2 regions of the Geobacter sp. SVR genome follow, and region 2 is predicted to be linked to the other one. Evidence: riboswitches for the same ligand, from Rfam matches in the RefSeq annotation. Region 2 holds a riboswitch; the other holds the start of a gene.
What was found. Region 2 has a riboswitch for magnesium ahead of GSVR_RS04475 (ABC transporter permease subunit). Riboswitches for the same ligand answer to the same signal wherever they lie in the genome.
Positions count from the first base shown of each region.

Region 1: another riboswitch for magnesium. It lies ahead of GSVR_RS14770 (magnesium transporter); the one in region 2 lies ahead of GSVR_RS04475 (ABC transporter permease subunit).

Region 1 covers NZ_AP024469.1:3,126,824-3,143,026, forward strand. Annotated here, with positions in the region: gene GSVR_RS14745 (GspE/PulE family protein) at 1-1,872, opposite strand, end outside; gene GSVR_RS14750 (hypothetical protein) at 2,232-2,747, shown strand; gene GSVR_RS14755 (hypothetical protein) at 2,814-2,996, opposite strand; RNA gene ssrA (transfer-messenger RNA) at 3,146-3,499, opposite strand; gene smpB (SsrA-binding protein SmpB) at 3,640-4,101, opposite strand; M-box (ykoK) riboswitch at 4,305-4,473, shown strand; gene GSVR_RS14770 (magnesium transporter) at 4,541-5,803, shown strand; gene GSVR_RS14775 (Nramp family divalent metal transporter) at 5,822-7,120, shown strand; gene GSVR_RS14780 (histidine triad nucleotide-binding protein) at 7,208-7,552, opposite strand; gene GSVR_RS14785 (TlyA family RNA methyltransferase) at 7,664-8,428, opposite strand; gene pyrE (orotate phosphoribosyltransferase) at 8,425-8,976, opposite strand; gene purF (amidophosphoribosyltransferase) at 8,978-10,396, opposite strand; gene GSVR_RS14800 (phosphoribosylformylglycinamidine synthase subunit PurQ) at 10,469-11,296, opposite strand; gene recQ (DNA helicase RecQ) at 11,373-13,220, opposite strand; gene GSVR_RS14810 (phosphoribosylformylglycinamidine synthase subunit PurS) at 13,412-16,203, opposite strand, start outside.
Region 2 covers NZ_AP024469.1:944,412-960,614, reverse strand. Annotated here, with positions in the region: gene dnaG (DNA primase) at 1-1,135, shown strand, start outside; gene rpoD (RNA polymerase sigma factor RpoD) at 1,165-2,913, shown strand; gene proB (glutamate 5-kinase) at 3,016-4,137, opposite strand; gene obgE (GTPase ObgE) at 4,383-5,399, opposite strand; gene rdgC (recombination-associated protein RdgC) at 5,544-6,725, opposite strand; gene GSVR_RS04500 (LrgB family protein) at 6,974-7,675, opposite strand; gene GSVR_RS04495 (CidA/LrgA family protein) at 7,662-8,084, opposite strand; gene GSVR_RS04490 (LysR family transcriptional regulator) at 8,182-9,069, shown strand; gene GSVR_RS04485 (cytochrome c3 family protein) at 9,311-9,988, shown strand; gene GSVR_RS04480 (surface-adhesin E family protein) at 10,088-10,531, opposite strand; M-box (ykoK) riboswitch at 10,763-10,930, shown strand; gene GSVR_RS04475 (ABC transporter permease subunit) at 11,302-13,035, shown strand; gene GSVR_RS04470 (AAA-associated domain-containing protein) at 13,048-14,361, shown strand; gene GSVR_RS04465 (GreA/GreB family elongation factor) at 14,409-14,891, opposite strand; gene GSVR_RS04460 (glycerate kinase) at 15,013-16,158, opposite strand.

The DNA of each region.
Region 1 (16,203 bases), 2.2 Mb from region 2:
GTCCTGCCTGAGGGTAGTCATCCCATCGGACACGGCTTGGGCCTGAATGACGTCCGTCCGGCTCCGTTTTTTGATCAGCTTTTTCAGCTCAGGCGTGCATCTGAGCACTTCATGGATGCCCATACGCGAGCGATAGCCGCTATGGTTGCACTGTTCGCAGCCAACTGCCCTGCCCATGACGACCGTGTCGCGGTCCGCCTGCGGCAGGGAAAAGCCGGTGCCATATTCTTCGATCAGTTCGTCAAACTCTTCCGCGGTGGGCCGGTAGTTTTCCTTGCAGTCCGGGCAGAGACGCCGCACCAGACGCTGGGCCAGGATGCAGAGCAGCGAATCCGAAAAACTGAATGGATCCAGCCCCATTTCCAGGAGCCTGGTGATTGTTTCCGGTGCTGAGTTGGTATGCAGGGTCGAAAAGACCAGATGACCGGTGAGTGACGCTTCAAGTGCAATGCTCGCTGTCTCTTCATCGCGCATCTCCCCCACCATGATGATATCCGGGTCAAGCCGCAAAAAGGAACGCAGCGCAGCAGCAAAGCCGAAGCCGATGCGGGGGTTGACCTGGACCTGCCGAAGCCCGAACTGCGTGATTTCCACCGGGTCCTCGGCGGTCCAGATCTTACGGTGGGGCTGATTGATGGTGGCCAGACCGGAGTGGAGGGTGGTGGTTTTCCCTGAACCGGTCGGTCCTACCACCAGAACCAGTCCATGCGGAGACAGAAGGTTTTCCTCGAATATCCGCCGGTTGCGGTTGCTAAGCCCCAGATCCTTGAAGGCTAGCGGCTCGCTGTTGGACAGAATGCGTATGACGGCATCTTCCAGGCCGTTGACCGTTGGCATGGTGGCCACGCGCAGCTCAATGCCCAAAGGTCCGAACTTTCTGAATTCTATCTTGCCGTCCTGAGGCTTGCGGCGTTCCGAAATATCGAGATCTGCCATGATCTTGATGCGTGAAATAATGGCGAACTTGTATCTGTAAGGGATCTTTTGATAGATCGAGCAATGACCATCGATCCGGATGCGGACAATGACGTCGTTTTTACCGGCTGACGGCTCGATATGGATGTCGGAAGCCTTTTTCAGGTAGGCATCGTAGATGATCTTGTTGACGAGCTTGACAATGACGTTGTCTTTCTCGGTAACCTGCTTGCTCTCTTCCTCCACATCCGGTTCGTCGCTCAGCGTGCTTTCACTGAGCAGTTCCGCGATGCTGTCGGGAAGATTCAGATTCAACTCCTCGCCAACTGCGGCACCCTTTCCATCATCGGCTATGTTGTACATGAGCTTGTGGGCCAGACGCATACTGGTTTCGGAAACAATGACGGCATTGATCCTGAAGCCCATGACATCTTCCAGCTCTCGAATACTGTTCTGGTGTAACGGCTTTGCCATGGCCAGGGTCAGCGTCGATCCCACTTTTGAGATGGGGGCAAGACGGTGCGTTCTGGCAAAGGCTGCACTGATGTATTGTATCGCATCCGCCTGCAGATCCCGGCTACCGCTGATATGCATATACGACAGGTCGTACTGTATCGCCACTGACTGGGCCACCTGTTCTTCGTCGAGATATCCCAGTTTCAGCAGCGCGGATTCCAGGCTGATCCTCTGCTGCTTGACGACTTCCTTGGCAATGGCAAGTTTTCTGTGGCTGAGCAGACCGTTATTGACAAGAATAGCGCCCAGGTCGGGACGTTTGTTGTTATGATCGAGCAGAAAACGGAGGTCGGCTTCCTTGACATACCCCAGCCGGCACAGCAGCTGGCCGATTGTCTGGCCGGGCATGCTGGGTTGCAGTTCCAGCGTTTCCCGGAGCTGTCGAGCAGTTACCATCTCTTTTTCAAGTAGCAGCTCTCCGATCCTTTTTGTCGCATTCATGCTGCATTGCCCTCACGTCATATGCTCACGCCGTTTCGACCGGCCTGTGCTTCCCGTTGCGGAATCCGCCTGGAGCACGGCAGCAAGCATAGCATAGCAAAGGGGGGAATCAACCAACCGAACCTGACGAAATGTGACGAAATGTGACATTTTGCTTCGGGACATCGTATGGGCACAGGAGGTCAAATATGGGGGAACTCATCTTACGGAAAATAAAACTGACAAAATTCCTCGCCAAGCGACGAAGACTTTTCTATTATTGCCCCTGCTGATTCGCTAAAAAAGTTTCACTGGGATTTTAATTGTGAGTATCGAAAAAGCGGCGCCACAAGGCGCACATGTTCCGTAAGGAGATCTGCATGACTACGTTATTCAAGTACTTGGCGCTAGTGCTTCAGGCCGCTGTTTTCAGCGCACTGCTATCAAACGAAGCATCGGCAATGGAGCAGTTGAACATGAAGAACATCACGGACGCCGACAAGGTTTACTTCGGAAAAAGACTTACCAAGGAGCAGCTTGAAAAGCTGCAGTATATTCTTGCAAACGGTTTCACCACGAGCAAGTCACCCTGCGAAAAGGTTGCGGCTATCAACAAAAATCTTCTCTTTCTGAAGACGGTGACCTCTGTTTTTCGCGAGGCTTCTGCCAGCGGAGAAATCAGCACGTATGCTCGAAGTTATTCTTCCTCATTGACCCACGAATTTACTGCAACAGCCAAAGTATTTGGCGACATTCTCCCGCGTTACGAACAAGCCTGTCGTGCCAGCCGGCACATCGTGGAAAACACCGAACAAAGGGTGATTGGGAAAGAGTCGTCATCTTCGACGGCACTCCAGGAAACGGCAAGAAACCTCGATCACGAAAAAAGCCCCTGATCTCTCAGAGGCTTCGGATTTGCTCCGCAGCAATTGGCGGCTGCAGACTGTACATGACAGGCTTCGTTATAAGTGTTTGCCTTTTGGAATGATGTGTTTCAGCTTTTTGGAGCCATCATACAAGGTCTGCTTGATGATGCCCCGTTTCTCTTTAAGATCCTTCCTCTCACCGTCTTCTTCCAGTGCGATTTCAGCTTCTCCGGCCAATTCCTCGATTTTTGCCTCTTCTTTTTCTGTCAGAGTAGCCATACGCTTACCTCCTCACCATAATTTTCTCACAGTGCGGCGATAAAAACAAACACTGCACCCTCTGCTTTGTTCTGCACATCCAGATAAAACAAAAGCCCCTGATCGCTCAGGGGCTGACCTGCATCCGAAACCACAATGGTTTCTTTAATTGGTGGAGGTGGTGGGAGTCGAACCCACGTCCGAAGAACCTACAGTCTGAATTACTACACCGTTAGTCAATTGCTCGATTTAACCGGCCTGCTGCACAATTGACAAAGCAGCAGACCAGCGGTCCCGTTAAATTTCAGGGTGCGCTACGGGCGTTGCGCATCCCAATCCGGTAGTGAATGACGTCCCCGTTGTACCACCGGCATCTTCATTGGGGACGCCTGTTAAGCAGCTAGTGCAACAGGTGTGTAATAATTGTCGGCAATTAAGCCGTTGCAGGTTTATTAAGGTCGGCCACCTGCCCCGACCCGGTGCAACCCAGATTTTCACTTCCCCGTCGAAACCTTTACACCCCCTAAAATCGGTGATTGGGGACCGGGAATCAGGGACCGGTAAAGTCTTTCCTTCCAGTCTCCTGCCACGTCCCTCTTCTCTTGTGACTGACACTAACGTTTCTAACTAACTGGTTTTCCGGTCCCTGGTCCCTGGTCCCTGATCACCGGTCCCTGTTTCTGGACTTGAGCGCCTGCGAAATCTCGCGCTGGGTATCCTTCTTCTTCATGTCTTCCCGCTTGTCATGGTGCTTCTTGCCTTTGCCCAGTCCGATCTCGACTTTGACCAGACCGTTCTTGAAATACAGCCGCAACGGAATGGCGGAGAAGCCCTGCTCCCTGATGCGCCCGTACAGCCTGTCGATCTCCTTGCGGTGCAGCAGCAGCTTGCGCTTGCGATCAGGATCGTGGTTCTGGCGGTTGCCGAATTCGTAATGGGAGATGTTCAGATTGTGGAGAAAGGCTTCGCCGTCGCGCACCATCATGAAGGCATCGCTCAGATTGGCCTTGCCTGCCCTCAGCGACTTGACCTCCGTGCCTTGCAGCACCATGCCCGCTTCCAGCCGGTCTTCGATGAAGTAATCGTGAAAGGCTTTCTTATTTGCACAAATCAGTTTTTCGCTCATTACTCAAAAATGATAGCAGAGATCGTTGAAAAAGGGAATGCCTATGGCAAAATAGCAGTGCCGCCGCCGGCAGAAGTGACCGCCGGACAGGATGTCCGGATGCGACAAGTACACAGAATGTCACCCGGTTTTAACGCAAATTTAACTTTACCCGCCAATCCAATCGATGTATAAACAAGGGTCCCAAACACGTTTTACCACATATAATTCCTCGTTAGCATGAGGCGTTTGCACAAACACAGGCTACTGCCCAGAAACGTCGAAAGACGCCAATGCGGTCCAACAGGTTTTGTCGGCTTAAGGCTTAACCCAATGTAGCTGGTTCACTATCCTACGTTGTGCACTGCCGAAAATCTACCAGGGGGGAAGCGGTGTCCTTGCGTATTTTTTAAGGCCCTTTCTCTCTGAAAGGGCCTTTTGCTTTTTAAGGGTTTCCCGAATGACGACTGAATTCACTGAAATATACCTGAGCGCGGTCATCGGTCGCTCCGTAATCAATAGTAAAGGCGACGAGATCGGCCTTCTGCGCGATCTGATCATGGTGCCGGGCGACGTGTTCCCCGAGGTTTCCCACATAGTGATCAAAGCGCGCAAGGGCATTTTCAGCCTGCCCTGGAACGAAGTGACGCTGTTCACCCATGTGGTGATCTCCGCCAGCAGCGTGAGACCTCCGGGCCTGTCACCGTTCCAGTCCTACCAAGGGGAGATCCTCGTCAAGCGCGACCTGCTCGACAAGCAGATCGTGGATGTGGACGGCGCCAAAGTGGTGCGGGTCAACGACATCAAGCTGGGCAACCTCAATCAGAAGCTGTGCATCTTTTCGGTCGACATCGGCTTTCGCGGCCTGCTCAGACGCCTGGGATACGAGCGTTTCGGCGAGCGCTTCGCCCAGGCCATCCGGCGCGACATCCCCCACAATGAAATCAGCTGGGAATATGTCCAGCCTCTGGAGGCCAACTCGTCCCGTCTGGCACTCAACATCGCCCGGGACCAGATGAACGAACTGCACCCAGCCGACTTGGCCGACATCATCGAAAACATCCCGATCCAGAACATCAAGATGATGCTCGAATCAATGGATGCCGAAACTGCCGGCGAGACGCTGTACGAGTTGGAGCCGGACATGCGCAATGTCGTCATCAGCCAGCTCGATGACGAACAGGTCAGCGACATCCTGGAAGAGATGGAGCCGGACGATGCCGCCGACGTGCTCTCCGACCTTCCGGAGCAGAAGGCCCAGGAACTGCTGCACCTGATGGATCAGGAGGATGCCGAGGATATCCAGGAGTTGCTGGAGCACGAAGAGGACTCGGCTGGCGGCCTGATGACCCCCGAATATTTCCGGCTTGCATCGAACATTTCGGTGGGGCGCGCGCTGGAGCTGCTCAAGGAAGGGGCCGAGGAAGCGGAAACCGTTTATTACGGTTACGTGGTCGACGCAGAGGAGCGCCTGGAAGGGGTCGTATCCCTGAAGACCTTGCTGCTGAGTTCGCCCGATGCACATATCACCGACGTGATGGAGGAAAACGTGAAGTACGTCCACGTTGACTCCGAACCTGAAGACATGCTCGAAATGCTTACCAAGTACGACCTGATCGCGCTGCCGGTCCTGGACGAGGAGGACCGTATGGCGGGCATCGTCACGGTCGACGACGTGCTGGCCCACTACCTGCCGCTGATTCTCAAAAACAGGCGCAGATAACCATCAAAGGCTTTTCCCATGTTCACCGGTATTTCCCTGTTCAAATTATTCAGGCCCTTCAAGAGCGTAAACGCCAAGAACATCATGCTGTTCCTGGCGATTCTCGGACCGGGCATCATCACCGCCAACGTAGACAACGATGCCGGCGGCATAACCACCTATTCCCTGGCTGCGGCCAACTACGGCTATGCCATCCTCTGGCCGATGATCCCCACCACCATTGCGCTGGTGGTGATCCAGGAGATGTGCGCCCGGATGGGAGCCGTGACCGGCAAGGGACTCTCGGACCTGATTCGGGAATCCTTCGGCGTCAAGGTCACCTTTTACGTCATGATCGCGCTGCTGTTGACCAACATGGGCAACTCGATCTCCGAGTTCGCCGGTATAGCCGCCAGCCTGGAGATCTTCGGCATCAGCAAGTACCTGTCGGTGCCGCTGGCCGCCATCTGCGTCTGGCTGCTGATCGTCAAGGGCTCCTACAAGACCGTGGAAAAGGTCTTCCTGGTGGCCTGCATGGTCTACGTGGCCTACCCCATCGCCGCCTTTATCGCCGGACCGAACTGGGACGTGGTGCTCAAGTCCACGGTTGTGCCTTCCTTCAAATCAGACAGTGCCTATCTGATGACGCTGATCGGTATCATCGGGACCACCATCGCCCCCTGGATGCAGTTCTACCAGCAGTCGGCCGTGGTTGAGAAAGGCATCACCGCCGAACAGTACGGTTTTACGCGGCTGGATGTGATCATCGGCTGCATCCTGGCAATCGTGGTGGCCTTCTTCATGATGGTAGCCTGCGCCTCCACCATCCATCTCCATGGCCTCAAGATCGAGACCGCCGCGGATGCCGCCATGGCCCTGAAGCCGCTGGTCGGCCAGCATGCCTCGGCCCTGTTCGCCTTTGGACTGTTCAACGCCTCGCTCTTCGGTGCCTGCATCCTGCCGCTTTCCACCGCCTTTTACATTTGCGAGGGCATGGGCTGGGAATCGGGAGTGGACAATGATTTCGAACAAGCCCCCCAGTTTTTCTGGCTCTTCACCGTGATCATCGCCATCAGCGCCGGGCTGATCCTGATACCCAACGCCCCGCTGCTGCAGATCATGTTCCTGTCCCAGGTGGTCAACGGCGCCGTGCTCCCCTTTGTGCTGATCTTCATGCTGCTGCTGATCAACGACAAAAACCTGATGGGCCGCTATGTCAACGGCCCGATCTTTAACATCATCGCCTGGCTGACGGTGGTGATCATGATCATTTTGACGCTCGTCATGACCACTGACATGGCCATTCCCGGTCTGGTCAAGCGCCTGCTCGCCTTCTGATCCGACAACCCCGCAACAAAAAAGGCCCCTCGGGAACTTCGGGGGGCCTTTTTTGTTGCGATATGCGAAGACAGTACGGTCTGCCGTTTAGCCCGGAGGCCAGCCCAGCTCGCGTCCTGCCAGCAGGTGGACATGCAGGTGAAACACCGACTGCCCGGCCAGTTCGCCGTTGTTCTGCACCAGACGGAAGCCGCTGTCGGCCACCCCTTTTTCCCGGGCGATTTCCCCCGCCTTCCTGAAGATGTAACCGACGAGTTCGTCATGGCTGTCGGCCATGTCGAGGCAGTTGGAAAAATGTACTTTGGGAATGAACAGCAGATGCAGCGGCGCCTTGGGGCCGATATCCTCGATCACCAGCAGGCGATCGTCCTCGAATACCTTCTTAGAGGGGATTTCATTGCGGATGATCTTGCAGAATATGCAATTCTCCATGTCAGCCTCCTTCAAAACATCAAATTAACTCCCCCCTCATATCCTGAGGGGAACACATGATCGGGGTATTGTCTGAAATTCCTACAACAGCCCGCCGGAGCGTCCCTCCCCTTAAACTAAGGGAAGGACAGGAGGGGTTAAAGGCACCTGCAGCAGTATCAGAAATTCCCGGTTTCCGTCGGCACCGGTGATGGGTGAATCGCACAGGCCTGCCACGCTCAATCCTAATTCCGCCGCAACCTGCCTAACCCCTTCGACGGCCTTTTCGTGGGCGGCCGGATCTCTCACAATGCCCCCCTTGCCCACCTCGCCCTTCCCTACCTCGAACTGCGGCTTGATCAGGGCAACGATCCTGCCCCCGGGCTTGACCAGCGCCACCGTGGCCGGCAGCACCTTGGAGAGCGAGATGAAGGAGGCGTCGATCACCGCCAGATCCGGCATCCCGTCCAGTTGATCCGGCGTCAGGTAGCGGATGTTGGTTTTCTCCATGCTGACCACGCGCGGGTCCTGCTGGAGTTTCCAGGCCAGTTGGCCGTAGCCGACATCCACCGCGAATACGCGGTCCGCCCCTGCCTGCAGCAGGCAATCGGTGAAACCGCCGGTGGAGGCACCCACATCGATCGCCACCAGCCCCCTCACATCGAGCTCGAAGCATTCCAGAGCCCGTTGCAGCTTCAGTCCGCCACGGCTGACAAAGGGGAGGATTTCACCCTTGATGCGGATCTCGACATCGGCCGGCACCTGTTGGCCGGCCTTGTCGACAGTGTGCTCACCCACCACCACTTGACCGGCCATGATCAGTGCCTGAGCCTTTTCCCGCGAAGGGGCCAGTCCCCGTTCCACCAGCAGCTTGTCGAGGCGTTGTTTCGAGGTCATCCACCTACCAGTTCGGATTTGGTAAAGATCGCCTTCAGCCAGTATCCTTCGGCTTCGATATTCTCCCGGCCACCCTCTTCACGGTCGACCAGGGTGACGATGCCGAGCACTTTCAGTCCCTCTTCCTCGGCCCGGCGTACCGCCTTCATGGAGGAACCGCCGGTGGTGACGACATCTTCCACGATTACCACGCCCGTGCCGGCCGGCAGATTCTTGCGCCCCTCCAGCCATTGGCCGGTGCCGTGCCCCTTGGGCTCCTTGCGGATGATAAAGGCGTGCATGCTCTTGCCGTCCAGATGGGCGGCAATGGAGGTGGCGGTGGCGATCGGGTCGGCTCCCAGAGTGATGCCGCCGACCGCTTCCACCCCTGCAACGTCCTTGATGGCTTCATAGAACAGCTTGCCGGCCAGAAAGCCCCCTTCAGCGTGCAGGGTGGTCTGTTTGCCGTCGAAGTAGAAATCGCTCTCGCGTCCCGAAGCCAGCTTGACCAGCCGCTTTTCGTAGGACAGCTGCAGGATGATCTGTTTGAGTTTATCGCGGTCCGTCATGTTATGTGTGCTCCTCCTCGAATAGTCCCATCTGCGGTGCCGCCACAGGCTTGGGGAATGCAACCGGATACTCTCCGGCAAAACAGGCTTTGCAGAAATTGGTGTTGCTCACCCCGACAGACTTGATCAGCCCCTCCTCGGACAGGTAGCCGAGCGAATCGGCGGTGATGTAGCGGCAGATCTCTTCAATGGTGTGAGAAGAGGAGATCAGCTCCTTGCGATTGGGGGTATCGATACCGTAGTAGCAGGGGTAGCTGGTGGGAGGAGACGAGATGCGCATGTGCACCTCCTTGGCCCCGGCATTGCGCACCATCTTGACGATCTTGCGTGAGGTGGTGCCCCGTACGATTGAGTCGTCGATCACCACCACCCGCTTGCCTTCCAGGATCTCGCGCACCGGGTTGAGCTTGATCTTGACCCCGAAATGGCGGATGGACTGGGCTGGTTCAATGAAGGTGCGCCCCACGTAGTGGTTGCGGATCAGCCCCAGCTCGAAGGGAATGCCAGCCTGCTCGGCATAGCCCATGGCAGCCGGAACGCCCGAGTCGGGCACGGCGATCACCACATCGGCGTCCACGGCATATTCGCGCGCCAACTGCCGCCCCAGCTCCTTGCGGACCATGTAGACATTCTTGCCGAAGATGTAGGAATCGGGCCGAGCGAAATAGACGAACTCGAAAATGCAGGGGGTCGGATCGATCTTCTTGAACGGAAACATGGACTCGATCTGGCCGTCCTTGCCGCAGATGATCATCTCGCCCGGTTCGATCTCGCGCACGAACTGCGCTTCGATCAGGTCCAGGGCACAGCTTTCCGAAGCCACCACCCAGGCATCGCCCAATTTGCCCAGACAGAGCGGCCTGAAGCCGTTCGGATCGCGTACCGCGATCATGCGGCTTTCAGTCAGAAACAGCAGGCAGTAGGCCCCCTGGATGCGCTTGAGCGCCTCGACGATGCGCTCCACCAGCGAATTGGTGCGGGCGATGGCCAGCAGGTGGATGATGATCTCGGTGTCCATGGTGGTCTGGAAGATCGAGCCGTAGGCTTCCAACTCGGCCTTGAGCAGCTGGGCATTCACCAGGTTGCCGTTATGGGCCACTGCGATGGAGCCGCGCGAATAATCGACCATGATCGGCTGTACATTCTTTTCGACAGACGCTCCGGCGGTGGAATAACGCACGTGGCCGATGGCCGAACGCCCCGGCAGTTTTTTGAAGACCTCCTGGTTGCCGAAAACATCGGCCACCAGTCCCATGCGCTTATGGGCATGCAAGGTGGCACCGTCGGAGGAGACGATACCGCAGCTCTCCTGGCCGCGATGCTGCAGGGCATACAGACCGAGATAGGTGAGATTGGAGGCCTCGGGGTGATTGTAAACGCCGAATACGCCGCATTCTTCATGGGGACGATGTAAGTTCATATGGTGTGAACTCTCCTTATGCTTTGAACGAAAAATCTGCCACAGAGACACCGGGGCACAGAGCGGCAGGTGTTACATAAGATTCTTCCGCGCATACTCCGCTGCGTTCCGATACAGGATCAGACCATCTCCCTCTTCGGGCAGCTGTTCCCGCGTCCAGCGCGGGTGCTGGGTGTAATGGACAAAGGCCTCGGGATGCGGCATCAGCCCCATCAGGCGTCCGGTGGGGTCGCAGACCCCGGCGATGGCGTTATGGGAGCCGTTGGGATTGGCGGGAAATTCCATTGTCGGCGCGGCATAATCGGGGCCGGAGTATTTGAACACCGCCAAGTGCGCCGCTTCGATCCGCTCCAGGGTCGCGGCGGTATCGCACATGAACTTTCCTTCACCGTGCCGCATGGGCAGATAGATGCCCTTGTCGATGCCTTGCGTGAAGATGGAGGGAGAGGCGGGATCGACCTTGAGATAGGTCCAACGGTCCTGGAAGCGGCCGCATTCGTTGTGGGTCAGAGTGACCGATTGGCTCAGGTAGTCGCCATCAAAACCGGGCAGCATTCCCATCTTGACCATCAATTGGAAGCCGTTGCAGACCCCCAGGATCAGCTTGCCGTCAGCGATGAAGCGGGTGAACTGCTCTACCAGTTTCTCGCCGCTGCCTGCCACGGCAGCATGCTTGAGCCGGTTGGCCTGTGCCTTGGCGCTCCCCAGGTCGTCGCCGTCGAGGAAGCCTCCGGTCAGGTTGAGGAAATGAAAGTCATCCAGCCTGACCTCCCCGGAAAGAATTTCGGCGATATGGGCGATGACCGCCTCGTCAAAGCCCCCCAGGCGGCAGGCATGGGCCGCTTCCATCTCGCAGTTGGTGCCGTTGCCGGTTATGACTATCGCTCGTGTTGGTGCCATATGATTGCCCTTCTCCTTGTTGTCGTGAAACTATTATTTTACAAAATAAAGCGTGACGCTGTCCGTTAGAATATATTTAAGCATACATGTCTTCGGGCGGTCCATCCGCCTGTTCTGCAAGGCGGTCAATAACCCGGTCGTGCCGGCCGATGACTGCCAGAAAAGGGGCACCATAGGTACGTAGCTTGTAGTCCCCTACCCCGCCGATCAGCCGCAGTTCGCGTTCGTCCCGCGGCCGGGCCGTGGCCATGGCCACCAGCGTCGCATCGGAGAAGACCACGAAAGGGGGCACGGAGGCCGCGTCGGCAATCTGTTTGCGCAAGGCCCGCAGCTCATCGAACAGGGCACGGTCGGCCTCTCCGACCGTTGCGCCGCGCCGGGCCGGTTTCTCCTTGGCAACCTCAGCGTTACGTGGCAGGCCGAGCGTGACGTGGGCTTCCCCTTTGAGCAGCGGACGTGCCAGCGGTGAAAGCGTCAAGGCGCCGAAACGGGTAAAATCCTGCACCAGGTAGCCCAGGTGGATCAACTGACGGATGATGTTGTCCCACTCGGCTGCGGAGAGATCGGCGCCGATGCCGTAGGTGGAAAGCCGGTTGTGCCCCAGATCGAGTATGCGCTGTCCCTGGCTCCCCCGAAGGACATCGATCACATGCCTGGCGCCGAAGCGCTCACCGACACGATACACGCAGGAGAGCACCTTCCGGGCCGCTTCGGTGGCATCAAAGCGCTGCGGCGGCTCGACACAGATGTCGCAATTGCCGCAATCATGCGTGCGGCTCTCGCCGAAATAAGCCAGCAGCGCCCGTCGCCGACAGGTCAGGGCTTCGGAATAAGCGACCATGGCATTCAGCTTTTGCAGCTCGATCCGGATCCGCTCGGCATTGTCGCTGTTGTTGATCAGCGCCCGGGCGGTCATGACATCACCCATGCCGAACAGCATCAGCGCCTCGGAGGGCAGGCCATCGCGGCCGGCGCGGCCGGTTTCCTGGTAGTAGCTCTCCACGCTCTTGGGCATGTCGTAGTGCACTACGAAGCGCACGTTGGGCTTGTCGATGCCCATGCCGAAGGCCACCGTTGCCACGACGATCCGCAGGTCGTCGCGTCGGAAGGCGTCCTGCACCCGGTGGCGCTCGGTGTCCGACAGGCCGGCATGATAGGCGGCAGCGGCAAAACCGGCCGCGCAGAGACGCTCGGCCACCTGCTCGACCCGATTGCGGCTCAGGGCGTAGACAATGCCCGCTTCATCGCGCCGCCCCTTCAGGAACGCCTCCAGCTGCGCCATGGGCTTGTGTTTGGGCATGACCGTATAGCTAATGTTGGGGCGATCGAAACCGGCCACATGGACCCGCGCCTGCTGGATGTCCAACTGCCGGGTGATGTCGTTGCGGGTCTCGGGATCGGCCGTGGCGGTCATGGCCACGATCGGCACGTCGGGGAACAGACTGCGCAGCCTGCCGATCTGGACATAATCCGGACGGAAATCGTGGCCCCACTGGGAGATGCAGTGCGCCTCGTCAATGGCGAACAGTGCCAGCTTCAGGGTTCCCAGGCGTTCCAGAAACTCCGGCAGCATCAGCCGCTCCGGAGCCACATACAGCAGATCCAGTTCTCCCGCATCCAGCTGCTGCGAGACACGGCGCGCCTCCTGGGCGGAGAGCGAGGAATTGTAGCAGGCCGCCCGCACGCCGTTGGCAATCAGGGCATCCACCTGATCCTTCATCAGCGAGATCAGGGGCGATACGACGATCGCCAGCCCCTCGCGGTGCAGGGCCGGGATCTGGTAACAGAGCGACTTACCTCCCCCGGTCGGCATGACCAGAAAGACATCCTCGCCGGCCAGCACCTGCTCAATCACCTCCTGCTGGGGGGCACGGAATTCGTGGAAGCCGAAGACGGTTCTTAAGGTTTCCTTGATGGTGACCATAGTTTCAAAATCCTTTCACCACAGAGGACACAGAGGAACACAGAGAGAAAGCACCATCCATTTTACAAGGAAACACAGGATTAATGGGATGAATCCAAGCCGTGTCAGAATAAAGCCTACGTATCTTGTCTATCCCTGTTTAGTTTTCCTCTGATTTCTTCCGTATCCTCCGTGGTGAAGGCTTTGGGGTGTTACAGTTCCCGCAGCGTCTTCTGCCACGCTTCCTTCAGCTCCGCCAGTTCCGCCTTGACCACGGAGCCACCGGCGAGTCCCGTTACAACCAGAGCCTGCTCCTCAGTCACTACACCGATGGAGGCGAAGCAGTTGCCGCTCATGACGGCCTCGAACTGCTCGCGCTGTTCGGGATGCACGGTAACCAGGTGGCGCGAAGCCGATTCGGAAAACAGCAGCGCTGCATCGGTTTTACCCGCCGTATCCCCTTTCCAGAGCACACGGGAGAGATCGACAGTCATGCCGAAGCCGCCGGCAAAGGCCGCTTCCGCCGCAGCCACCGCCAGTCCGCCGTCGGACAGGTCGTGACAGGAGGCCACCAGCCCCTGCACGACTGCCTGGTGGTAGGCCTGGTAGCGCTTGTAGGCACGACCGGTATCGACCTGGGGCACCGTGTTGCCGATGGCTCCCTTGAGCGCCAGATATTCCGAGCCACCCAGTTCGTCGCCGGTCTTGCCCAACAGATAGACGATGTCCCCCGAACGCTTGACATCCAGAGTCACCGCCTTGCGGGCGTCCTCGATCTTGCCGATCACCGAGAAGAGCAGTGTCGGAGGGATCGAGATCTTGACGGCGCCGTCGTAGAAGTCGTTCTTCATGGAGTCCTTGCCGGAGATCAGCGGCAGGTTGTAGGCCATGCAGATGTCGTAGAGCGCCTGGTTGGAGCGCACCAGCTGGGCCATCTTGTAGGGACCGTCCGGGGTCTTGTCCGACAGGACCGGGTCGCACCAGCAGAAGTTGTCCAGGCCGGCCACCAGCTCCAGCGAGCCCCCCACGGCAACGTAGTTGCGCAGCGCCTCGTCAATGGCGTTGGCGGTCATATGGTAGGTGTCGATGTCGGAATAACGCGGGCAGATGCCGTGAGCCGTCACCACCCCTTCGAAGGAGTCCAGGATCGGCCGCACCACGGCCGCATCGGAGGGACCATCGTTATTGACCCCCACGAAGGGCTTGACTACCGAGCCCCCCTGAACCTCATGGTCGTAGCGCCGCACCACCGATTCTTTGGAACAGATGTTCAACGAGGACAGCAACTGCTGCAGATCGCCGGTGTAGTCAGATTTCTGTTCCACAACCGGTTCCGCGTGCTGCGGCGGAGTCCACTTGGCCGGCAGTTGCATGGGGGGCAGCCCCTCATGCATGAAGTCCATCGGCAGCCAGGCCACGGTGCGGTCGTTGTACAGGATGTGGAACACGCCGCTATCAGTGAACTCGCCCAGCAGGGTTGCCTCCACGCCGAAACGTTTGGCCATGGCCATGAATTCGTCGATCTTCTGCGGCGGCACGGCCAGGGACATGCGTTCCTGGGCCTCGGAGATCAGGATTTCCCATGGGTTGAGGCCGGGGTATTTCAGCGGCGCTTTGGCCAGGTCCATGCGGCAGCCGCCGCACTCGCCGGACATCTCGCCGATGGAGGAGGAGAGCCCACCGGCGCCGTTATCGGTGATGAAACGGTAGAGCCCCTTGTCACGGGCCCGGATCAGGAAGTCGAACATGCGCTTCTGGGTGATGGGATCGCCGATCTGTACCGCCGTGACCGGCGAGTTCTCGTTCAATTCCTCCGACGAAAAGGTGGCGCCATGGATGCCGTCCTTGCCGATGCGGCCACCGGTCATCACGATCAGGTCACCCGGCTGGATGGACTTCTCATGCCCGGGCTGACCGTTCAGCTCGGCCGGCATCAGACCGGCCGTGCCGCAGAAGACCAGGGGCTTGCCGGCAAAACGGTCGTCAAACACCAGCGAGCCGTTGACAGTCGGAATGCCGCTCTTGTTACCGCCGTGCTCGACACCTTCCACCACCCCTTCGTAGATCCGGCGCGGATGCAGCAGGCGGCTGGGGAGCGGCTTTTTATAGAACGGATCGGCAAAGCAGAACACGTCGGTGTTGAAGATCAGCTTGGAACCCTGGCCGGTGCCGAACGGGTCGCGGTTGACCCCCACGATGCCGGTCAAGGCCCCGCCGTAGGGGTCCAGCGCCGACGGAGAGTTGTGGGTTTCGACCTTGAAGACCAGCGAATAGTCGTCGTTGAAGCGGATCACCCCGGCGTTGTCCTTGAAGACCGACAGGCAGAAATCACGCTCCCCCAATTTTTCGCGCACATCCTTGGTAGTACGCTGGATGAAGGACTTGAACAGGGACTTGATCTCCTGTTTGTTACCCTGCTCGTCCTCATACTGCACCGTGCCTGCAAAGATCTTGTGCTTGCAGTGCTCGGACCAGGTCTGGGCCAGGCACTCCAGCTCCACGTCGGTCGGTTTGGCGCCCAGGCCGACCTTGGCACGCACAGCCACTACCTGCGGGTCGCGGTAATGCGCCTGGATGATACGCATCTCTTCCAGGGTCAGGGCCAGCACCCCTTCCTTGCTGATGCGCAGCAGCTCATCGTCGGAAACATTCAGGTCGATTTCCTTGACCTCGGCCTTAACCTCGACCTGTACCTTGGGCACCACCGGCGGAAAGCCGCGCTTGGCCATGAACTCCGCCGCCGAAAGCACGCTGTAGCGTTGGATCAGAGTATTGCAGAGCAGGCCGGTGGCAATTTTTTCCACGTCAGCGGCAGCAAGCTGCCCCTTCAACAGATACTGCACCGCATAGAAGGCCCCTTGCCCCTCGCCAAAAGGGCGGCCGGTCAGATACTCGATCGCCTCGCGGGCGGTACGGCCGACATTGTCGGTTACGCCGGGGCGGAAGCCGACCTCCACGGCATAGTCGAATCCTGCGGCCAGGGGCCTGTCGAGGCTCCAGGTCT
Region 2 (16,203 bases):
CCGGGATGCCAAAGGCCATGTGATCGCCTTTGCCGGCCGGGTGCTGGATGCTTCGCTGCCCAAATACATCAACTCGCCCGAATCGCCGATCTACCACAAGAGTTCGGTGCTGTTCGGGCTGGACCTAGCCCTGCCGGCCATCAGGACCGAGAACAGCGTCATCCTGGTGGAGGGCTACTTCGACCACCTGGCCCTGTACCGGGCCGGCATCCGCAACGTGGTGGCCACCTGCGGCACCGCCCTGACATCGCATCACGCCGGGCTCATCAAGCGGCATGCGGCCCGGGTGTTTACCCTGTTCGACAGCGATGCGGCCGGCCGCAAGGCGACCATCCGTTCGATGGAGCTGTTCCTGGAGCAGCGCCTGCCGGCCTATGTCATCACGCTGCCTTCCGGCGACGATCCGGACAGCTTCCTGGCCGGCAACACGGTCGAGGCCTTCCGCACCTGCCAGACAAAGGCCCGGCCGGCTTTCGAGTTTTTTGTACAGTCGATTTTGGCCAGCACTCCACTGGACAGTGTAGATAGCAAAAGACGAATCATAGACGAGATTGTTCCGACTTTTAAAAAAATTACTAGGCCTCTTGAAAGAGATTTATACGAAAAAGAAGTTTGCCGTTTATTGGAAATTCCAATTCATACTTTTCGTAAAGCTTTGGGAGGTATAACTCTTTCCTCACAAGATTTAGTTAGCGACAAAAGCCACCCACATAAGCGAGGCGATTCAACGCAAGAAATGATGCTTTCGCTCATGGGGTTATACCCAGAAGCGAGGGCAGAAATCATCTCATATGGAATAGACAATATTTTTAGCGGACAATATCAAGAAATTGCTAATTTTATTGCTACAGTCCCCGGTGATGAGAATTCGAAAAACCTCCAATTACTGATTGATAGTCTAGAAAATCAAGAGCATAAGAACTTGCTCACAAAACTACTTGTTTCAGAAGAACACTTGGCAGGCGTTAACTGGCATACAGTACTTGAAGACTGCTTACGCGCAGTTAAAAAGAAATCTCTTCCTTCAATTCAAAGTCTGACTGCCAAGTTGAGAGTACTGGACCAGGACAGTGCAGAATATATAGCATTACTCCATGAAATTAATGACATAAGCATGAGAAAATCAAAACTGTAGCCATGAACGACTGCATTTGAGGTGAGAGAATGGCAAAGAAAAACATGGATGAAGTAAAACAACTGATCGATCTCGGCAAAGAGAAGGGCTTTCTGACCTTTGACGAGGTTAACGATATACTGCCCCCTGACATTGCCACCGAGCAGATCGATGATGTCATGGGCATGTTCGGTGACATGGACATCGAGATCGTCGACTCCACGCAGAAAGTCAAGATCCCCAAGCTGAAGATCGACATGGAAGAGGACGAGGAGGGGGAAGGCGAAGCCGAAGAGGTCGAGTTCGAGCCCGGCTCCATCGGCCGCACCAGCGACCCGGTCCGCATGTACCTCAGGGAAATGGGTTCCGTGTCGCTCCTGACCCGCGAGGGCGAGGTCGAAATCGCCAAACGGATCGAAGAAGGGGAGCGCGACGTTGCCAGCGTGATTCTCAACACCCCCATCACGATCCGGGAAGTGGTGCTGCTGGGCGAAAAACTGCGCAAATTCCAGATCGGCGCCTCGGAGATCAGCAAAGAGGTGGAAGAAGAGGTACTGGAAGAGGACGAGGAAGATGTCAACAAGCTGCGCATTCTGGAGGTGATTGACGCCATTGCCGCCGGAGACCAGGAACTGGTTGCCATCAACGAGGCCATGGAAAGCGCCAAGTCAGCCGCCAAGAAGAAGGAACTGGAGAAGAAGGCCCGCGAGACCAAGGAGCATCAGGCCACGCTGCTGACCTCCCTGCGGCTGAAAGACCGGCACATCACCAAGATCGCCGAACGCCTCAAGGAGCTGTCCTTCAAGGTCGATCGCCTGATGAAGGAAATGGCCGACCTGGAAACGCTGATACCCTCCGACAAGCTCAAGGCGCTGATGGAGAAATACCTGCGCGACGAGGAGAAGGCCCCTGCCGAACTCAAAAAACTGAAGCTGAACGCCGAAGACACCGATGTGCTCGACAAGCGTCTGGTGGCAGCGGCCGAGAAGCTGCAGAAGATCGAACAGGAATCGGGCTTCAAGGCCAGCGAGCTTTCTACTGCATTGCTGGCCATCGAAGAGGGTGAAAGCAAGGCCCGCATCGCCAAGTCGGAGCTGATCGAGGCCAACCTGCGCCTGGTGGTTTCGATTGCCAAAAAATACACCAACCGCGGCCTGCAGTTCCTCGACCTGATTCAGGAGGGCAACATCGGCCTGATGAAGGCGGTCGACAAGTTCGAGTACCAGCGCGGCTACAAGTTTTCCACTTACGCCACTTGGTGGATCCGCCAGGCCATTACCCGCGCCATTGCGGACCAGGCCCGTACGATCAGGATCCCGGTGCACATGATCGAAACCATCAACAAGCTGATCCGCACCAGCCGTCAATTGGTCCAGGAAAACGGCCGCGAGCCCTCCCCCGAGGAGATTGCCGAGCGGATGCAGCTACCGCTGGACAAGGTGCGCAAGGTGCTCAAAATCGCCAAGGAGCCGATCTCGCTGGAAACTCCCATCGGTGAGGAGGAGGATTCCCACCTGGGAGACTTCATCGAGGACAAGGCCGTGGTATCACCGATCGAGGCGGTCATAAAGGCAAACCTCTCCGAGCAGACTTCGAGGGTACTGTCAACCCTGACCCCTCGTGAGGAAAAGGTCCTGCGGATGCGCTTCGGCATCGGCGAAAAGAGCGACCATACCCTGGAAGAGGTGGGCCAGGACTTCGAAGTTACCCGCGAGAGGATTCGTCAGATCGAGGCCAAGGCCCTGCGCAAACTGCGTCACCCCAGCCGCAGCAAAAAGCTGAAGAGTTTCGTGGAATAGCGAATACAGCGGAAGCACCATGTAAAAAACCGGTTACCGGCTTATGCCGGCAACCGGTTTTTTTAATTTCGACGGAGTGATTAAAAAGATTTTCCAGAGAAACTACAGCATCACCAGATTGTCACAGTGCACCACCACATCGCTGTAGCGGTACCCCAGGATATCCTCGATCTCGCCGCTCTTATGCCCCGCCAGCCGGGCGATCTCGCTGCCCGAGTAGTCCGACAGTCCCCGGGCGAATTCCTTTTCGTCCAGTCCGCAGATCCGTACGCAGCCCCCCCGGTCGAAGCGCCCCTCCACCCGTACGATCCCCGACGGCAGCAGGCTTTTGCCCTTTTTCAGCAGCACCTCCCGGGCACCGTCGTCCACCACGATCCGGCCGGCCGGCTTGAGGGTATAGGCGATCCAGTGCTTGCGGCGGTTCAGCCCCGAGTCTTCGGGCAGGAACAGGGTGCCGACCTCCTTCCCCAGCATGACCGCAGCAATGATCCCTTCCCGCTTGCCCGGCACCATCACGGTTGCCACGCCGTTCCTGCCCGCCTTCTTGGCCGCCGCCACCTTGGTGGCCATGCCGCCGGTGCCGACGCCGGAGCCCGAGCCGCCGGCAGCCCGCTCGATTTCGCGGGTAACGGCCTTGACCAGCGGGATCAGCCGGGCATCGGGATCGCTGCGCGGGTCAGCGCTGTAGAACCCCTCGATATCGGTCAGGATCACCAGCAGATCCGCCTCGGCCACGTTGGTAACCAGCGCAGAAAGATTGTCGTTGTCACCGAACTTGATCTCGTCCACCACCACCGTATCGTTCTCGTTGATGACCGGGATGATGCCGAACCCGAGCAGGGCGTCCAGGGTGGCGCGGGCATTGAGAAAACGATGCCGGCTGGCCAGATCCTCGGAGGTCAGAAGCACCTGGGCCACCTTGAGTCCGTGGGGCGCCAGTGCCTCCTGGTAGGCCCGCATCAGGCGCGTCTGGCCGATGGCCGCTGCAGCCTGCTTGTGAGGTATGGTGCGCGGTTTCTCGGTCAGTCCCAGTTCCGAGCGGCCGGCAGCTACCGCCCCGGAGGACACCACCACCACCTGCAGCCCCTGGCGGCGCAGCAGGGCCAGATCATCGCTGATCCGCCCGATCACCGCCATGTCCAGGCTGCCGTCGCTATCGGTCAACACACGGCTGCCGATCTTGACCACCACCCGCTTGACCTTTTTAAGCAACTCCCGTCGCATCACACAAACTCCCTCTCTACAGGCTAAGGCCGACTGAATCCGTGAAGCATGGAAGCCGAAGCGAGCGTCATGCCGGGGCTCGATCGTCGCTGGATCCGCTTCATTCCGACAATCTCGCTTCACCTACGCTGGGATGCTTCTCATGCGGAAAACGCAAGAGCAGAGGCATGGGTAGCGAGTGAAGGCTGGAAGGCTTCACGGATTCAGGGTCTGAGAACTTCTTATCCCATCAACCTGCTGCAAACTCACCATGCTTCCTCAGCCCGCCCCCACAGCCGGCGGGCCACTTCGTCCAGCAGTTCGGGTATCCCTTCGCCGGTGGCGGACGATATGGGAAAGACCCGAATGCCCTGCCCTTCGAACCAGCTCCGAATCTCGGGCAGATGCTCGCGGGTCTCGGTCAGGTCCGTCTTGGTGATCACCACGATCTGCTCCTTGGCAGCCAGCTCGGGGCTGAACATGGACAGCTCGCGGGCAATGGCCGTGTACTCGGCCAGCGGGTCCCGTTCCGGCATCCAGGAGATGTCCACCAGATGCAGCAGAATCCCGGAGCGTTCCAGGTGCTTCAGGAAGCGGTGCCCCAGCCCGGCCCCTTCGTGGGCCCCCTCGATGATGCCGGGGATGTCGGCCATCACAAAGGAGCGCCGGTTCTTGTACTCCACCACCCCCAGGGAAGGTTTCAGAGTGGTGAAGGGATAATCGGCAATCTTGGGACGCGCGGCCGAGAGCTTGCTGATCAGGGACGACTTGCCGGCATTGGGCAGCCCCAGCAGGCCGACATCGGCCATCAGCTTCAGCTCCAGCCGCAGTTTGCGTTCCTCCCCCTCCTCCCCCGGCTGGGCGAACTTGGGGGCCTTGTTGGTAGCGGTGGCGAAGCGGGCATTGCCCTGGCCGCCGCGCCCCCCCTTGAGTAGCACGATGCATTGACCATCCTCGGTCAGGTCGGCCAGTTGGTCCCCGGTTTCGGCATCCTTGATCACGGTGCCCACCGGCACCTTGACGACCAGGTCCTCGCCGCCGGCACCGTGGCGGTTCTTGCCCATGCCGTTGTGCCCCTTTTCGGCGCGCTGGTGCGGCTTGTGGCGCAGCTCAAGCAGGGTCGAAAGACCGGACATGGCCTGGAAGACCACGTCCCCTCCCTTGCCGCCGTCACCGCCGCTGGGCCCGCCGAACTCGACGAACTTCTCGTGCCGGAAGGCCACGCACCCGGCGCCGCCATGGCCGGAGGATGCATACAGGGTTACTTCATCGATAAACTTCACGTTGAACCTCTTCTTCTAAATCAAATCGTTAATGGAACGCGGATTTTTGCGGATGCGGCGGATGTGCACGGTTCCGGGTAGGCTAACAGATGCTGAATTTGTTCAATCCGCGTGCATCCTCAACGACCCGGCTTTTTCCGCGTTCTATTCGGGTTGCTGTTTCCCGTCCAGCCACTCCTGGATCGCCTTCATGCGCCCGTTCCAGGCGTCACTCAGACGTTCCTGCAGAAACGTGGCGAACAGGCTGTCGAACATCTGCACCCCTTGCTCCAGCAGATACATGCGCTCATAGAAGGCTGCCTCGCGCTCGCTCATCTCCTCCACCGTGGCGTCGCGCTCGATGCGCACCTGAGGGCACTTGAACCCGGCAAAGCCGAAGGTTTCCCCTTTCAGGGTCAGTTTCCAGAGGTTCTCGTCCTTTTCCATGCAGATGGTGGCGCTGGTGATCTGCTTGCCCCCCTTGAGCGCCGAGATGGCTTCCAGGTAACTGTCCTGGGAGCCGGAAACCGACACCTTCTGGATGCCCCCCTCTTCTCCCCCACCCTGCAGCTGAATCTTATCGTCGATCCAGGCCGAAAAACGCTCGCCGGCCGTGAAATGGCCGGGGCGGCTGACTGTGAATTCACCCTCGCCGTTGACCCCGCGTTGCAGGAGCCACAGCATGAAGTCCCAGCCCAGCCACTGGTTGTCGCGGATCAGGGCGATGACCGAATCGGAGTTGGCCTGATTGGCACCCTCCAGCTTGTCCAAAAGCTGTCCTTCCAAGAGCATCCGGGCCCGGGCAAAAGGATGGATGGCCACCGGATGGAAGCCCTCGAAGCACTTGCGGAAGATGTCCTCGAAGCGCTCGACCACCTTGGAGCCCAGGCTGAACAGGGTCAACACGCCGCTTTTCTGGTCCCAGACCACATCCACGGTGGAGGGGACCGGCAGGCAGCGGCTCATCAGTTTCAACTGCACCTGTTCCTTGATCTCCTCGCGTTTCTTCTTGGGGGTGCGCCGCAGGTTGGGGTGCTGCGACAGGAAGGCACCTTCCTCACGGCCGGTATGGGATTTGAGCACCGAGGCCGGGATCTTGCGCTGGTCGCGCCGCAGGCTGAACACCAGGTAGTTGTCGCGCCAGAAATCCGAGGGTGCCGCAAAAGCTGCCTCATCGGGACGGTCCACCTGGACCCACCCTTCGGAAACTTCCTCGGTGGAGTTTTCAATGGACTGAAAGCCACGGCCGGCCAGTTTTTCGGAAAACCATTGGAATTGATCCTGCTTCGGCAGATCGCCGGTGACGGTAAATTGAGTGATGCTGACGGTATTGGCGTAGACTCCCATCTGAACTGATACATCCTTTCATCGGTATGGGTATGATTTTGAGCGGGGCATTATGGCACATTTTCGGGCAATGCGCCACGCTCAACTGCATCATGTGCCTCCGATGGAATATACATCGAACAGGAACTGAACAGCATTCCGGCCATCCGGGGGATAAGGGGGATCAGCCACAAAATACGGCGATGAATAGCAGAAGTCTCCCGCCCCATAGCACCGGGCTACAAGAGGCAGGTTGGGCACCATGCACATCAGTGCAGGATATGGGCAAGCAGCGGAGCAGCCAGGACATTGAGCATGCCGACGAGCACCATGACGAGCCCTGCAATGGCACCGATTTCCCCGTCAATCTGGTGCGCCTTGGCAGTACCAGCCCCGTGGGCGCCCATGCCGAAGAGCGCCCCTTGCGCCAGAACAGATCGCAGCGGCAGGCAGTTGAGCAGCCCCTCCCCCATCGCCGCACCCAAAACGCCGGTAATTACCACGAACACAGCGGTAAGCGCCGGTGCACCGCCGAGATCGCCTGAAACGGTCATGGCAAAGGGGGTGCTCAGGGAGCGCGGCAGCAGACTCAGACGTACGAGATCACTCAGTCCGAACAGACGCGCCAGTAGCCATGAAGAGACTATCGCCGTGATACTCCCCACCAGTACTCCGACGAGTAGCGGCAGCCAGTGCCGACGTATCAGCATGCGCTGTTCGTAGATCGGAACGGCAAACGAGACCGTTGCCGGGGCAAGCAGGGCGACCAGCCAGTGCGTCCCCCGGCTATACTCCCGATAAGTCACATGAGACGCGAGCGCAGCCATGATCAACAGCAGCGGCGCCACCAACAACGGCGACGACCACCAGCTGGGCCAGCGGCGGTACAACGCTTTCCCGAACATGTAGAGCGCAATGGTCAACACTGACCACCATAGCGCCCTGAACAGCCAGTCGCTACTCTGCGACATCGGCATGCCCCTTCCCGGCGACGCTCAGGCGAAAACAAACGTCCATGACCGTTGCCGTGACAATCATGACGATCAGCGTGCCCAGCACGATTACCGCCAGGATCTTCAGCCCCAGCAGACCGAGTAACTCCGGATGATCCAGCACCGCCAGCACTGCGGGCACGAAGAAGAGAAGCATCTCGGCCAGAAACCACTGCGCTCCGCGGCGCACCGTTCCAATGCTGAGCCGCCCGCTTCCCAGCAAAGCGAGCATGATGAACAATCCTGCAATAGCTCCGGGAAGCGGCAGCCCGGTCCAACGCACGATAATCTCGCCGCCCAGCCAGAAGCCCAGAATGAGAAGCGCCTGAAACAACCGGCTGGAACGACAGCGCCGCCGCCAAACGCTCATACGTCGATACCTGTTCATGGAAGCTCCTTTCGCTTGCTTGATTGCATCATAGGGCGAATCATGCTATTCGTAAAATGAATTTTATGACTCGAAATAATTCAGAAATGGAATAAAAATGGAAATCCGGACATTGCGGGCATTGGTCGAGGTGGTTCGTCAAGGGGGTTTTTCGAGAGCCGCCAGGACGGTGTTTGCGACTCAATCGACAGTAAGCAAGGCGGTCAAACAGCTGGAAGATGAACTGGGGCTCCGGTTGCTCGAACGGATCGGCCACCGCAGCAGGCTGACGGAGGCCGGCGAAATCGTTTACCGTCGCGCCTTGACGATCCTGGCGCAGGCCGACGATTTGAAGATAGAATTGGAGGAATTGCGGAATCTTGCGGGGGGCACCCTGCGTCTGGGATTTCCCTTGATTGGCAGCAACACCCTTTTTGCCCGCTGGTTTGCCGCCTATCGGAGCCGCTATCCGGATGTGGACATTAAACTGGTGGAGAATGGCAGCAAACGCCTGGAAGAACTGGTACTGGCCGGTGAACTGGACCTGGCCGCTTCGCTGCTGCCGATCAGTGAAGAATTCGAGTGGCAGGAGGTGCGACGGGAACCGATTGATCTCCTGCTGGCAGCCGACCATCCACTGGCTGAATGCGACACGCTCGCCTTCGAAGAGTTGGCTGATATGCCGTTTATCCTGTACGGACCGGAGTTTGCGCTCAACCCCATCATTTTGGAGGCGTGCCGGGCAAGCGGCTTCACGCCCAGCGTGGCGACCCAGTCGAGCCAGATCGATTTCATCATCGAGCTTGTGGCCGCCAAGCTCGGCGTTGCCCTGCTGCCACGCTTGATCGCCGAACAGCGGCCGCATCCCCTGACGAAACGCGTCGCAGTCGGGCACCCCGCGATCTACTGGCACATGGCCCTGGTCTGGCGGCGCGGCGGTTATCTGTCGCACGCGGCACAGGCTTGGCTGGCGCTGGCAGGCTCCCCCGAGGTTTACGGGGGATGAGTGTTCCGAACACCTGACAACGGAACAAGTACCCTGACATATGCTGAATGTCGCTCGGGTTCAGCCTGTCTTGTATTTTTCCTACCCCCGGGTATTCTTTTACTGTCACTTTTGCGCTACGTCGAGCCGCGGATGGTCATGACCGGAAATTGACAGGCAAATGAAGAAACAGCGCAGTTGTGGGTGTATACCATTCACGGATCGGTGAGGGCGTTTCCGCCTTTACCGGAGGGGAGGCCGAATGAAAAAGACCCTTGCCGCTTTGATGCTTGCTCTGCCTGCAGTCATTTTTCAGATGCCCGCCTCTATGGCTGATGCACAGGGGACCATCGATCCTTCCAACGGCAAGCCCTGCCATCAATGCCATCGGAGCAAGATTACCGGCCGGTACGTGCACGAAGCGGTGGCCGGCAAAGAATGCACCCCCTGCCACCAGACCAGGCCCGGCAACCATCAGAGCGATCACAGCCTCTATGCCGTCAAGGACAGGAGTGCCACACTGTGCTACGAGTGCCACGATAACCAGTCAAACCAAAAGAGCGTGCACCCTCCCATCATGGCGAACGAATGCCTTGGCTGCCACGCCCCCCATAATTCGCCGCACCGGAAACTGCTCAGGGCCAAGCCGGAAAAACTCTGCTTCGAATGCCACGATTGCGCGCTGGTAAAAGAGCGGGAAACCACCAAGACCGGATTCCGCGACGGCACGCAGAATCTGCACTACCTGCATGCCGGCAGGAAGGGCGCTGCCATCCCCTGTCTCACCTGCCACGATGCCCATGCCAGCCAACAGCTTTACCTGATGCGGCCGAAGGGAGCCAAAGGCGCGGAAGCGGTTACCATCACCTACACCGCCACGGACAAGGGGGGGAACTGCACCACCAGTTGCCACGACTCCCTGGGATACCAACGCGACTAAGCACTTCGGGCACAAAAGGAGCGGGCCGGACAACTATCCGGCCCCTTTACCCAGCCTGCATGCCTTTGGTCAGCACTCAGCCAGCAGCGCTTCATCTGCCTACCGCGGGCACTCCGCATTTGCCACCATTTCCATGAGCGAGTCCGGCTGGATCTTTTCCCATTCCGCCACGCCCGACATGTCCACGTTTCTGATCTCCGCCCCCTTGCTGTTGTAATGGGTCACCGTGCGCAGTTTGTTGATCATGTCGCTGCAATTGGTATCGTGCACGTAGATGGTGTAGGCGAGGTCGTCAAAGCCCTGGGGGTATTTCAACAGCTCCAGCGCATCCGCCTTTCCCTTGGCGGTATAGGCAATCCTGGTGGTAACGGTGATGATATTTCCGTTTTTCTTCACGTTTGCCTTGTCATAGGAGTTTTGTGAATCCTTGTCGCCGAACAGCACCTGCCATTGCGGCCGGCTGCCCGCCGGAGCATCGACCGGCACGGCCTGTGCCGCGACCAGCAGCAATGCTCCACCCGCGATACCTTTCAGGATGTTCATGGTATCCTCCCGCATGCTTTACTTGAACTGTATCACCTTGCGCATGCTGTGCAACAGCCGGACCTTTCACGCTTTTGTCACCATCCGCTCGCGGCGTCACGCATGAGGACTGAATGCTCTCTCCGGGAGATCCTGTTGCACCGAGTCCGCATGAAGGTGACCGCGTCAGGAAGTATCCGGCTTGCTGCTGAAAAGCGTTGACTTTATCCATCGCAGGGTAGTAGTTACATGATAGTTCCTCGTTAGCATGAGGCGTTTGCACAAACACAGGCTACTGCCCGGAAACGTCGAAAGACGCCAATGGGTAGACCAGGTATTGCCGGATTAAGGCCTTACCCAAGGTAGCTGGTCAGATGACCTACGTTGTGCACTGCTGAAAACCTACGAGTGGGGAATTGAGGCGCGTTATCGTCCGGCCACGGTTCTCCCGTGGCCTTTTTTTATTTGGAATACGAAAAAAAACGAACGAAAGGTGGTGGTTATCCCCTTTGGACAGTCATAGTCGCTGTTACATCTCCAACATCCCGTCACTCCCGAGTTGATCGCCCGGCACCCCCACGCTTCCTCCCTGCTTTGGCCGAAAACCGCGGATGTGATCGGATAAACGCAAAAGGGGGGGAATCCTGTTATTCCTCCGATACCTGCACACCACCATACCGTTGCGCACGGCCCTCACGGTCGCAGTTCTGCCGCCCGAAGGGGGACGTTCTGCGCAATGAACCGCGACAGCAGCCGCACCGTCATGGATATGCCACGACCACGTGCAATGGATGGAATACATGGAAACCTCGAACAATCGAAACCTGAAGCTGCGTATCAATCTCTGGGACCTGGTGGCTTTCTTTCTCGTCATGGGCATTATCACACTCATGGCCTGGGGAAGCCGGCAAATGGCGGTCCCCTATACCCCCGGGGAACAGCTCCCCCTTTCGCTCGCCCCTCAGAATCTGCCTCTGTATGCCCTGCGAAGCGTGCTCCGCATGGCTGCGGCCCTGGTCTGTTCCCTGCTGTTCACCTTCACCTATGCCACCCTGGCAGCTAAAAGCCGGCGCGCGGAAGCCGTGCTGATTCCTGTTCTCGACATCCTGCAATCGGTGCCGATATTGGGATTCCTGTCGATCACGGTAACCGGCTTCATCGCCCTGTTCCCCGGCAGTCTGCTGGGGGTCGAGGCAGCCTCCATCTTTGCCATCTTCACCTCCCAGGCCTGGAACATGGCCTTCAGCTTCTATCAATCGCTCCGCATCGTTCCCCGGGAACTTCAGGAAGCATCCATCCTGTTCGGACTTTCCCCCTGGCAGCGTTTCTGGAGGCTGGAAGCACCGTTTGCCACCCCGGGGCTGATCTGGAACACCATGATGTCGGTCTCGGGCGGCTGGTTCTTCGTGGTGGCCTCGGAGGCTATCACCGTGGGCAAGACAGCCGTGACGCTTCCCGGTATCGGCTCGTATGTGGCTCAGGCCATCCGGGACAAGAATTTGAGCGCCATTGCCTGGGCACTCATCACCATGCTGGTGGTCATCCTCATCTATGACCAGCTCCTGTTCAGACCTTTGGTGGCCTGGGCGGAAAAGTTCAAGTTCGAACTGGCCGAAAGCCAGGACACCGCCTCGTCGTGGGTGCTTACCCTGTTCAAAAGAGCCGGGTTCCTGCGGGCCGTACTGCAGGAAGCCGATCGGGCGTGGTCTTTCCTGGCCGAACGGTTGCCACGACCGCCGCGCCGGCCGGCACGCCACCCGCGGCCATCCCGGCTGCGGAACGGCTTGCAGGCAGCCGTATGGCACATCGGCCTCTGGGGCGGCATTGCGGCGGGGATATGGCTCCTGGTCAGGTTCGTCGGTACCGGCGTTGACCGCTCCGAGATCGTCACGGTTTTCGTGCTTGGCCTCATCACCCTGGTGCGCGTCATGGTTCTGCTGGTGCTGGCGTGCCTGATCTGGGTGCCGCTGGGGGTGATGATCGGCCTCAATCCGCGCTGGTCGACGAAGGTACAGCCGCTGGCCCAGTTCCTGGCGGCCTTTCCGGCGAACCTCTTCTTCCCGGTGGCGGTCTTCCTGATGGTCCGCTATCGGCTCTCGCCGGAGATCTGGACAGCGCCGCTCATGATCCTGGGAACCCAGTGGTACATTCTCTTCAACGTCATAGCAGGGGCGGCTGCCATTCCCACCGACCTGCGCGAGGCAGCCCGCAACCTGGGCGTCACCGGATGGCGCCTCTGGAAACGGCTGCTGCTGCCCGGCATCTTCCCTGCCCTGCTGACCGGGCTGGTGACCGCCTCCGGAGGCACCTGGAACGCCAGCATCGTGGCGGAAGTGGTCAACTGGGGAGATACCAGGCTCACGGCCACCGGCCTCGGGGCCTACATCGCCCAATGGACCGAAAAGGGGGACTACCCCCATATCGTTCTCGGCATCGCGGCCATGAGCATCTACGTGGTGGCGCTCAACCGTTTTGTATGGCGGCGACTCTATACCACCAGCCAGACCAGATATCGCCTGGATTGAAAGGAACTGACCATGGAAGCGTTACAAGGGAACAATACGCTGCTTAAACTTACCGATGTCAGGAAGTCATACAAGAAAAGCGAGGGGGACGAACATCTGGTTCTCGACGGCGTCAATCTTGCCATCGCCGAAGGGGAGATCGTTGCCCTGCTCGGCCGCTCCGGCTCGGGCAAATCCACGCTGCTGCGCATCATCTCGGGTTTGACGCAGCAGGAGGGGGGCGAGGTCCTGTACTGCGGCAAGCCGGTGGATGGCCCGGTGGAGGGGCTGGCCATGGTGTTTCAGACCTTTGCCCTTTTTCCGTGGCTGACCGTGCTGGAAAATGTGGAGCTGGGCCTGGAGGCCAGGAGGGTTCCCCGCGAGGAGCGCCGCCGCCGGGCCCTGGCCGCCATCGACCTGATCGGCCTGGACGGATTCGAGTCCGCCTACCCCAAGGAACTGTCCGGCGGGATGCGGCAGCGGGTCGGCTTTGCCCGTGCGCTGGTTGTCGAACCGACGCTGCTCCTGATGGACGAGGCCTTTTCCGCCCTGGACGTACTTACGGCGGAGACGCTCCGCACCGACCTGATCGAGCTCTGGCTGGAGCGCCGCATTCCCACCAGGGGCATCCTGCTGGTTTCCCACAACATCGAGGAGGCGGTGCTGCTGGCCGACCGGATCGTGATTCTCGGGAGCAATCCGGGGCAGGTAATCGCGGAAATGGCGGTGCCGTTGCCGCAGCCACGCGACCGCGAAGCACCGGCGTTCCGCCAGATCGTCGATGAGGTCTATGCCCTGATGACCAAGCGTCCCCGTGGCGCCAAAGTGGAGGCGGTACCGCTCTCCTCCCGCCTCCCGGAGGCGCATGTCAACCAGTTGGCCGGCCTGCTGGAGGCGCTGGCGGCCGAACCCTACAGCGGCAAGGCCGATCTGCCCGAGCTGGCCGACCAGATGGGATTCGGCGTGGATCAGCTCTTCCCGCTTCTCGAAGCGCTCGACATCCTTGCTTTTGCCCATATCGAAGGCGGAGATGCCGAACTGACCCCCTCGGGCAAAAGCTACGTCGATGCCGATATTCTACGGCGCAAGGAGATATTTGCCGAACATCTCATCAGGCACGTTACCCTGGCGGCCCACATACGCAAAGTGCTCGATGAGCGCCCCGGCAACCGGGCCAGGGAGGACCGCTTTCTGCGGGAACTGGAGGATTTCTTGAGCGAGGATGAAGCGGAACGGGTGCTGCAGGTGGCCATCGAGTGGGGTCGCTATGCGGAGCTTTTTGCCTATGAGGAGAGTTCCGGCATCCTCAGCCTGGAGAATCCGAGCGGTTCAACCGAAGAGCCATAGGATTCCGGCCTCCACCTGCCGCTCCCCTCTGACGGCCATCTGCCCCCTCAGGAGACGGAGACGACGGTAAAGGGCATGCCTGCAGCGTTCCCGGGTGCGCAGACCTCGTCGCCAGTGCGCAACCCCAGCAACGACCGCCCCAGAGGAGATGCCGGCGTAATCACGACGATCTCCCCGTTGCTGTCGGCAATCTTCTTGCCCCCCGCCTGCGGGCCGAGAAACAACCTCCTGAGATTTCCGTCGGTGTCCTCCAGGGTAACCAGGGCAGTCAGCCGGATCGGCTTTTCGTCATCGAACTCATGCAGCGTCAGGGCCTGGTACTCCTTTAAAGCGCCCCGGATCTCCTGGGCCCGGTTGGCTTGCCCCTGGGCTATATAGGAAGCCTCCAAGGCAGTGGTATCGTACTTGTTGTCCGGTATGCATTCTTCATGCGTGGCTGCCTCGTGGGCCGCCCTGGCAGCGGAGGAGAAAACCTCCAGATCGGCTGAAAGCTCGGCAATGATGTGCTGAATGATGTGCTCTTTGTTCATGGGCTTCAAAAACTCGTTTCAGTGTAATCGTGAAAATATGCGCTTCATGAATGAGGAAGCGGGCCGGCACACGTGCGGCAGCGGCTTTTTCGTATCGGGACGCCCCTCGGAATGCCTGGATTCAAGTCCTGGCCAGCCGGCATCCCAGCCTGATGGTTGCGGCAATGTTGCGGGCGGCCGTGCGGAGGTTGGAGGCGGCATCGGCCAGGGCGTTCTCCAGGCTGCATGGCCGGGGCACCGCACTGAAAAGGGCATCGATGCCATGGGCATATATCCCTTCTGCATCGGACCCCAAGCTGCCGGCAATGCCGATCAGCGGTTTGCCCAGCCGGCTGGCGATGCGCGCCACCCCCAGAGGCGCCTTGCCCCCCGCAGTCTGGCCATCGATGCGCCCTTCGCCGGTGATGATCAGATCGGCATCCCGGGCAATGGCCTCGAAACCGACTGCATCCAGGACGATGTCAATGCCGGGACGCAGCCGCCCCCCCAGGGCCAGCAGGGCCGCGCCCATGCCGCCGGCAGCCCCGGCACCCGGCCTTGTGGCCACCTCAACTCCCAGATCACGGCTGATAACTGCCGCATAATGGGCCAGATTGGCATCCAGCTGCGCCACCATATCCGGGGTAGCCCCCTTCTGCGGGCCGAATACCGCCGAGGCCCCCCGCACCCCCAGCAGGGGATTATCCACATCGCAGGCCACCTCGATCCTCACCTCGCGCACCCCTCTTACCAAGCCGCCAGCATCGATCCCGGCCAGACCGGCCAAGGCGCCACCGCCGAACCCGATCTCGTCCCCTTGGGCATCGAGCAGCTTCATGCCCAAGGCCTGGAGCATGCCCGCGCCGCCGTCGTTGGTAGCGCTCCCGCCGATGCCGGCTATGATGCGGGAGACCCCCTCGGCCAGTGCTGAACGGATCAGCTCACCGGTGCCGTAGGTCGTGGTCAGCAGCGGGTTGCGCCGGGCAGGAGGAACCAGGGTCAGTCCGCTGGCAGCAGCCATTTCGATGACGGCGGTGCGCCCGTCCCCTGTCAGGCCGTAAAAGGCGGGCACCGCTGTTCCCAAGGGACCAGTGGCATCGACAGGAACGATCCTGCCGCCGGTGGCGGCCACCATGGCCTGCACCGTGCCCTCACCCCCATCGGCCAGAGGTACCAGTACATACTCGCCATCGGGGAACACCTCCCGGAAACCTGCCGCAATCTGCTCTGCCGCCTCCAGTGCTGACAGGCTCTCCTTGAACGAATCCGGAGCAATCACGATTTTCATTGGCCGACCTCCGATGGATGTACAGAAGCTGTTGCAACGATAAGC